2 regions of the Microbulbifer sp. ABE4_465 genome follow, and region 2 is predicted to be linked to the other one. Evidence: predicted binding sites of a transcription regulator. Region 2 holds the regulator's gene; the other holds the start of a gene.
The links. Region 2 encodes FNR, which switches genes on or off when oxygen is low (the NO sensors DNR and NnrR bind a similar motif). Its sites were predicted from a motif close to TTGATNNNNATCAA; they were not measured.
Positions count from the first base shown of each region.

Region 1: a site for FNR is predicted at 2,119-2,132, ahead of ACXAG1_RS12030 (DUF3149 domain-containing protein). Genes of this name have one in related genera too.

Region 1 is NZ_JBSWXV010000006.1:193,840-198,262, forward strand. It holds gene ACXAG1_RS12025 (acetoacetate--CoA ligase) at 1-1,722, shown strand, start outside; gene ACXAG1_RS12030 (DUF3149 domain-containing protein) at 1,855-2,001, opposite strand; gene ACXAG1_RS12035 (hypothetical protein) at 2,347-2,733, shown strand; gene ACXAG1_RS12040 (autotransporter assembly complex protein TamA) at 2,804-4,423, shown strand, end outside.
Region 2 is NZ_JBSWXV010000002.1:426,212-430,634, forward strand. It holds gene mmsB (3-hydroxyisobutyrate dehydrogenase) at 1-548, shown strand, start outside; gene hemN (oxygen-independent coproporphyrinogen III oxidase) at 642-2,066, shown strand; gene fnr (fumarate/nitrate reduction transcriptional regulator Fnr) at 2,255-3,016, shown strand; gene ACXAG1_RS05480 (hypothetical protein) at 3,073-3,477, opposite strand; gene ACXAG1_RS05485 (OmpW/AlkL family protein) at 3,834-4,423, shown strand, end outside.

The sequences.
Region 1 (4,423 bases), on a different contig from region 2:
CCGGACGCGCGGTTGAACTTTGCCGAAAACCTGCTGCGTTTTCGCGACGACAAGCCGGCGCTGATCGAGCGCCTGGAAAACGGCAGCCGCCGCGAATTGAGCTACCGCCAGCTGTTTGAGCGGGTAGAGCGGCTGGCCGCAGCGCTCGCCAATGCCGGAGTGGAGAAGGGCGACCGGGTAGCGGGTTTTATGCCCAATATCATCGACACTGTGGTGGCCATGCTCGCCACCACCAGCCTCGGCGCCATCTGGACCTCCTGTTCCCCGGACTTCGGTATCAATGGCGTTCTAGATCGTTTCGGCCAGGTCGCGCCGAAAGTCTTGTTCGCCTGTGAAGGCTACTTCTACAACGGCAAAACTATCGACTCCCTGCCGCGTCTGGAGCAGATCGTCGATCAGATCGATTCGATCCAGCAGCTGGTGGTGGTGCCAGTGGCGCGCTCATCGGAGCAGACCGAATCGGATATCGACGGCCTGGATCGCGCCGTAAGCCTCGGCGCTTTTGTGGGAACTGCGCCCGCGCGCCCACTGACGTTTGAGCAAACCGAATTCAATCACCCGCTGTACATCATGTACTCCTCCGGCACCACCGGCGTGCCCAAGTGCATCGTGCACGGCGTGGGCGGCACCTTGCTGCAGCACATTAAGGAACACCGCCTGCACACGGATATCTCCCGCGACGACACCCTGTTTTACTTCACCACCTGCGGCTGGATGATGTGGAACTGGCTGGTAAGCGGGCTCGCCTGCGGCGCTACCTTGGTGCTCTACGATGGCTCGCCGTTCTACCCGGCAGCGCAGTGCCTGTGGGATATGGCGGACGAGGAAAGCATTAGCGTATTCGGTACCAGTGCCAAGTACATCGCCGCGCTGGAAAAGGCCGGCTGCAAGCCGCGCGAGAGCCACAAGCTGGAGCGCCTGCGCGCGGTACTCTCCACCGGTTCGCCGCTCGCCCACGAGGGGTTCCGTTACGTGTATCGGGACATCAAGGCGGATCTATGCCTGAGCTCCATCTCTGGTGGCACCGACATTGTCTCCTGCTTTGCCCTGGGCAACCCGACCCTGCCGGTGTATCCCGGTGAGCTGCAATGCCGCGGTCTGGGTATGGCGGTGCAGGTGTGGAGCGACGATGGCAAGCCGGTGGAGCAGGAGAAGGGTGAACTGGTGTGCGCCACGTCTTTCCCCTGTATGCCCATCGGCTTCTGGAATGATGAGGACGGCAGCAAGTATCACAGCGCCTATTTCGAAAACTGGCCCGGCGTCTGGGCCCACGGCGACTATGCGGAAATTACCGAGCACGGTGGCGTGATCATTTACGGCCGCTCCGACGCGGTGTTGAACCCGGGTGGCGTGCGCATTGGTACCGCAGAAATCTACCGGCAGGTGGAAAAAGTCGAAGAGGTGCTGGACAGCATCTGTATCGGCCAGGAGTGGCGCGATGATGTGCGTGTAGTGCTGTTTGTGGTGCTGCGGGAAGGGCTGACCCTGGGCGACGACCTCATCCAGAAAATCCGCACCACCATTCGCGCCAATACCACCCCGCGCCATGTGCCGGCGAAAGTAATCCAGGTGGCGGATATCCCTCGTACCATCAGTGGCAAGATTGTGGAGCTTGCCGTGCGGAATGTCGTGCATGGCAAACCGGTGAAAAATCAGGAGGCGTTGGCGAATCCGGAAGCATTGAAGCTGTTTGAGAATTTGTCAGAGCTCGCCGGAGAGTAATCTCCTCTTAAAGGCGATATCAGGACGGGCGGTGATGAAAAAGGCCGGGCCAAGTGCGAACTTGCCCGGCGAACAGTCGGGGTAGATGGATCGATCCCGTGCAAAAAATACGCACCGGGGAGAGCCTCTGTATCAGTTGGCTGCCGGCTGAGCCAATTCTTCATTCATTTTGCGTAGCGCCATCCGGGTGATATATCCGCCCATCAGGCAAACAAATCCAATGATTCCCAAGCTCAGCAGGCCAGAAAAGCTGGTGAAGAGATCAATCATTGCGTCCATTTTCGTACTCCTGAGCGATAGAGGAAGTGATATAAACGTGGACTGCATGCTCTAACGGGGTGTTGCGCTGTAGTCCTCTCAACTGGCTCCAGTCTAGGGTGTGGTGCTGTGCCGCACTTGATCTGGATCAACTGAGCGGCCGATTCAGCCCTCCCGGGGGTACCCCCACTCTTGCTATCTGTTGGCGCAGTGTTCAGCTGCGCGGCAGGTGAGGTTAGCAGTGACTTCTGTGGCCCGGGACCCCGGTTTCCCCTTGCCCTTGGCATGTCCTATCCGCCAAACTGCGCTACCCTGTGGGGTAGTGATTCCACCTGTATAAACCGAATAAATTCACGGAAGATCCGCATGATTACCTACTTGTACTGGGCCGCTGTTATCGCCCTCGTGGTGCTCAGCCTGTTTGCCGGCAGCCGATTTGGCAGTCTGGGGAAAGGGGCGATCGTTGCCGCAATTATTTTTCTCGCTGGTTGGCTGGCCTACTACTTCCATTTTGAGCAAGTATTTGTAAAGCGCTTCGGTGGCGTGATGTACATCAGTGTGCCTGACGGTCAGCGTCACCTGGGGTCCACCTGGAAAGACGACAACCTTTGGGTGGAAAACTACGACCCAAAATCCAATCAATGCATCTTCTCTGAATACTCCAAGGGCAACCTGCTGGAGGGGCGTGTAGTGATTAAAAACTGCAACCCGCTGCTGGAACCTGCCGACAGGCCTGCACGAAGCGGTCAATAAGCCTGGGTAGAAGCAACTTTTTGGGTCTCCCGGCGTCGCAGTAGGGATGGTTGGCAAACGGATTTTTGTCTTGCGCGATTCTTTGCCCGCTCGTGGAGCGGATTTCATACATATTGCTATCGGAATTCTGATATCGGCGCTGCTGCTCTTGCCGCAGCCCGGTGTTGCGCTTCCGTTTTTCGACAGTTTGCCCAAGTTCAAAGTGCGCGTGCTCGAAAACAGCGAGCTGCAGGATTGGCTGAAAGATCAGTTGAATGAACAGCGCAAGTCCAGCAGTGTACTCAAGTCCTATGAGGACCCTCATGACGTCGCGCGCTATGAGCGTGGCACCCTTGAAAAACTGCTGCGCTCGCGCGGCTACTACGATGGCCGGGTGCGCCAGTCGGTCACCGGTGGGGAGATTCTGTATCGCGTGGTGCCGGGGCGGCAGTTCCGCATCAAATCCCTCGAGATTGATATGCCTGCGCGACTGCAGGCAGGTTTTCCCGGTGTCGGCCTGCAAGTGGGGGATCCCCTGGAAGCGGTCAAGGTTGCCGAGGGGGTCAAAAAGATCGAATCCTACCTGGCTGAGAATGCCTGCCTGTTGAATGTCGATGTGGACTACAAGGCGACGGTTATCCACAGCGAGCACGCGGCGCGGCTTGTGTACCGGGTAGCGCCGAGTCCGGAAGTGCACATTGGCGAGTTGAGTATCGCCGGTGCCACCAGTGTCAATGAAGACTACCTGCGCAAGCGGCTGAAACTCTCCCCCGGTGACTGCTTTAATCGAGCCAAACTCGACGCTGCCAAATTGCGTTTGCTGCGCACGAACCTTATTGCCGGTGCCAATGACGAGGTATCCGAGCCTCACGACGGAGTGGTTGATGTCACCTTTCTGGTGATCGAGCGAAAACATCGCACCATTCGCCTGGGGGTGGGGTACGCCTCCGATGAGGGAGCCGGCGTGTCTGCAGGCTGGGAGCACCGCAATATTCTCGGGCGCGGGGAAAAGATTGAAGTCGAGACCCGAGTCAGCGAAATCACGCAGTCCCTCAAGGGAGAGCTGCTGGTGCCGCGCTTTTTCCGCGATGACCAGGACCTGGCGGCGACCGCTGAGGCCTCCAATGAAGATCGGGAGTCCTATCAGGCAGAAGCCGTCACCATCGGCGGAACGATTTCCCGCCGGCACACCAAACACCGAACCTTCAGTGTGGGCAGCGAGCTGAAGTTCAGTAAGGTGCAGGAAGAGGGCGAAGAGAGCGAAAATTACAACCTGCTTTCGTTCCCCCTGGGGGTCAAGATCGACACCACCGACAACCTGCTGGATGCACGTCGCGGTGCCACCGTGGCTCTGGAGGTCAGTCCCTACTTTGACCTCAAGGGAAGCAGTACACGTTTCTTAAAAAACACCCTGGTCGGCACTGGGTATCTTACCGGCGATGATATCCGCTTTGATCCCACACTGGCGGTGCGTATCAAGGCCGGTGTGATCAGTGGAATCGATAATCTGGATATTCCTGCGGATGAACGCTTCTATTCCGGCGGCGGTGGTTCAGTGCGCGGATACGCTTATCAGGCCCTGGGGCCGCGCCGACTGATTCCGTCAACCGTTCCCGGTGAGCCGCCCACGCTGTCTGACCCCATCGGCGGCCGCGGCCTCAGTGAAATTTCCGTGGAAGGCCGCTTCCGGTTTACCGAAACCTGGGGCGGC
Region 2 (4,423 bases):
ATGCACCGGTGTCCGGGGGCACCGCCGCCGCTTCAGCGGGAACACTGTCTTTTATGTGCGGTGGTGAGGAAAGCGCCATCACTCGGGCGCGCCCGGTGCTGGAGGCCATGGGCAAAAATATTTTTCATGCGGGGCCTGCGGGAAGCGGACAGGTAGCGAAAATCTGCAACAACATGTTGCTGGCGATTCATATGATTGGTACCGCCGAAGCACTGCAGCTGGGAGTGGATAATGGCCTGGATCCGTCGGTGCTGTCGGAAATCATGGCTGCGAGCTCAGGCGGTAACTGGTCGCTGGAAAAGTACAATCCCTACCCGGGAGTGATGGAAACTGCTCCCGCTTCGAGGGAGTATCAGGGGGGCTTTTCCGTGGCATTGATGCTGAAAGATCTGGGGCTGGCCATGGATACCGCGGCAGGCAGTGCCTCATCGACTCCCCTCGGCGCGCTGGCGAAAAACCTGTATCAGCTGCACGGTGGTGACCCGATTAATCGGGTGCTGGATTTCTCGTCTATCCAGAATCTGTTTCGCCGCCCGGCAGGTGACTGACGAGTTATCAATCGCTCCCCACTTGATTCAGATCAAGTGGGGAGCACCTGCATTTTCGTAGCCTCCGGGTCCCGGTAACAGGAGGCATGCCAGATGGACCCCGCAGTATCTCTTTCCCCCGCGCGAGCGTCTGCGCTTTCTCCGGATAGTCTGTCACTGGCGTTGCTGCAGCGTTACGCTGGCCCCTGCCCGCGCTATACCTCATACCCGACCGCCGACCGCTTCGCACCGCTGGACGGCGAAACTGGCGATGCCAGCGGCCGTAAACCCTGGGCATCCCTGGGCGACGCCGGCTCTCTCTCCCTGTACGTCCACATCCCCTTCTGCCAGTCCCTGTGCTATTTCTGTGCCTGTAACAAGGTCATTACCCGCAAGTACGACGGAGCGGCCGATTACCTGGAAACGCTGTTGCGGGAGGCCCGCTGGTACCGGGGACTATCGAGGGCGCCGGTTACCCAGTTGCACCTGGGGGGCGGCACACCGACCTTCCTGAATGACAGTGACCTCGAGCGTCTGATCAACGGCCTCGGGGAGCACTTTTCCCTGCAGTCCGGCGACGAGGTGGAGTACAGCATCGAGGCAGACCCGCGCACCCTGGCCCCCGGTACCTTCAAAACCCTGCGCCGGCTCGGGTTTAATCGACTGAGCCTCGGGGTGCAGGATTTCGATCCTGGTGTGCAGCGGGCCATCAATCGTATCTGCAGTGCGGGCGAGGTAGCGGCATTGACTGACGACGCGCGCGCGCAAGGGTTCGGTTCTATTGCTTACGATCTGATTTACGGATTACCGGGGCAAACCGTCGATAGCCTGCAGCGCACTGTTGAGCAGGTGCTGGCACTGGCTCCCGACCGCATCGCGCTCTATCACTATGCCCACCTCCCGGAGCGCTTCAGGGCCCAGCGCCTGATCAACGCCAACCTGATGCCCGCGCCAGTGGATAAAATGGCCATGCAACTGGCTGCGACCCGGCAGCTCACTGGCGCCGGGTACCAGTTCCTGGGGATGGACCATTTCGCACGCCCCGGTGATGCCATGGCGAAAGCGGCAATGGAGGGCCGGCTGGCGCGAAACTTCCAGGGGTACACGTTGATGCCCGCAGAGGCGTTGGTTGGCCTGGGGGCCTCAGCCATCAGCTATAGCCGGGATGGTTACTGGCAAAATGCGCACGCACTCAAGGCGTACGCCGGAGCAGTTGCGGACCGGGGGCAGGCCATTGTGCGCGGTTGGTACATGAGTGAAGACGACCGCTTGCGGCAGTGGCTGATTATGGAATTGATGTGCCAGCTGGGGGTGGACAAGCGCGAAGTAGAGGCCCGTGCCGGTGCGCCCTTCGAGGATTTCTTCGACGCGGAGTTGAAACGATTGCAGCCCATGTTCGACGATGACCTGGTTCGCCTTGATCAACGTGAATTTTACGTTACCGAGCAGGGGCGCTGGTTCTTGCGCAATCTGGCTGCGGCATTCGATACCCACCTGCACCGGGCGGTGGAGAACGGGCCCTATTCAAGGGTGCTTTAATACCTGCGCTTTAACGACAGTGCTTTAACAAAAGCGCTGCCCTCGATTCAGGGCGTGAACCTTGTGAAAAACCCAGGCAGGGTGTTAAGGCGATTTGTAGAGAATACAATGTGACTACAGAAATTGGTGCAATGGCCAGTAACAGACGGGCGGCAACAGTGGTTACCGCGAGAGGGAGAGTGATCGGTTTGAGCGCACGCAACACATCACCAGCGGCAAAGTCGCAGGCCGTCAGCTGTGGCAACTGTTCGGTCAGGGCTCTGTGTCTGCCGGCAGGTCTCTCGGCGGAGGATATCGAGCGTCTGGAGCAGATCACCCGCAAGAAAACCGTGATCAAGGCCGGGGAGCAGTTATTTCGTGCCGGCGACAAGTTCAGCAGCCTGTATGCCATCCGGTCCGGTAGCTTCAAGTCGGTCGTGCTTGCCGCAGATGGCGATGCCCAGGTCACCCACTTTGCATTGCCCGGCGAGCTGCTCGGTCTGGATGCGTACAGCGGTCAGTCCCATCCCAGTTTTGCCGAGGCGCTGGAAGACAGCAGCGTGTGTGAGCTGCCCTTCGCTCAGCTGGAGACACTCGCGCAACAGGTTCCCGGCTTGCAAAAGCAGATCTTCAATCTCTTTTCGGAAGAGCTGCGTCAGGAAAAAGACATGGTCATGCTGCTCGGCAAGCGATCTGCTGATGCGCGCCTGGCAGCGCTGTTGATCAATATTTCCGAGCGCTATGCCCGCCGCGGTTACTCGGCCGTGGATTTCAACCTCACCATGCAGCGCATGGATATCGCCAACTATCTCGGACTCACTGCGGAAACCGTAAGCCGGTTAATTTCCCGCTTCCAGAAGCAGGATCTGATCAGGGTGAAGGGAAGGGCGGTAAGCCTGCTGGATAAACGCGGACTCGCCGCCCTGGCGGGAACCAGCTGCGACGAGACTCGATTGAAGGCGCAAGGCTGAAGGCGTGAGCCCTGCGCAGCGGGAAAATACTTCGAGGGAGAAATAGGTCCAGCGAATTAGAAGTAGTAGTCTTCCAGCTCGATTTCTTCCCAGTCATACACCAGGTGAGCGCCGTCTGCAGTGACCAGGCTAACCTTGTCGGCCTCCAGGCAATCGGACCAGTCAACCTTGTTCAGGTCGACCATCTCCGCACCACCGTGCACTTTTACCAGTGAGTCTTCCCAGGCCTGGTGGCAGTAGCGGGGAATTTCTCCCTGCACGATCAATTCTCGGCCGAGATAATTTTCGTAATCCAGTTGTGGAACACTATTCAAGTGATAGCGCTCCTCTGAGGCCATCAGATAGAACTTGCCGTTTTCCTCAACCAGCAGACCTGTCGCGGTCAGAGACTGCGGAACCTGATTTACCCCGCACCCGGCAAGCAGCAACAGCGGAAGCAGAAAGCCTTTTCGAGAAGTCATATTTATTACTCTTTAGTTACTTGTTACTAAAAAGTAACAAATGACGATTGCAGTAGCGTTGCAGTTTTGTTGCGCTGCAGCAATCTATTAATGGCGTTGTTAGTGCCGTTGTAAAAAGCCGTTATTGGTGTGGCAATTCCGTATCATTCTTTTGGCGTCATCAAGAATAGCGTTTTGGTTGGGGCCGGAAACCTGCGCGGAAACAGCAGCGGCAGCTCAAAAACTGAGCGAAAATATGTGTTGCGGCATGACTGGCTGGTCTATATTCTGGTTGAGTCTCAAGGTGTACCAGCGTATCCCCTGGGGTATCCCTGCTGGTGAGGCATTCGACACCGATCAAGGATATGGAGATAACTATGAAAAAAATGGCTCTTGGATCCCTTCTCGCTTCACTGCTTTCCGCGCCGGCACTCGCGTATGAACCTGGAGAATTCATTTTGCGCAGTGGTGCAATTTCGGTGAGTCCCGATGTCAATTCCAGTGCGCTTGCGCTGGGTGATGTGACACTCGAGGGCACTGCTGCAGACGTGAACAATGGCTCGGCTTTGAGTCTTATTGGCACTTACATGTTAAATCAGAGCTGGGGGGTCGAGGTGATAGCGGCGACGCCGTTCAGTCATGATCTGGAAGTTTCCGGGCTTGGTGAGACATTTGACCTGGGCGAGACGAAACACCTCCCTCCCACCGTTATGCTGCAATATTTCCCGCTTGCTTCTTCGTCCAGTGTGCAGCCTTATGTAGGGGTTGGGTTCAATTACACCGTTTTTTTTGAAGAGAAAATCAGTGGCACCGCCAATGACGTATTCGCAACCCTGGGTGCAACCGATTCTGCGGATCTCAAGCTGAAGAATTCATCAGGCATTGCCGCGGAAGCCGGTGTCGACTTTGCTTTCGGTGCTGACAAGCGCTGGTTATTTAACGTGGCTGTGTGGTGGATGGATATCGA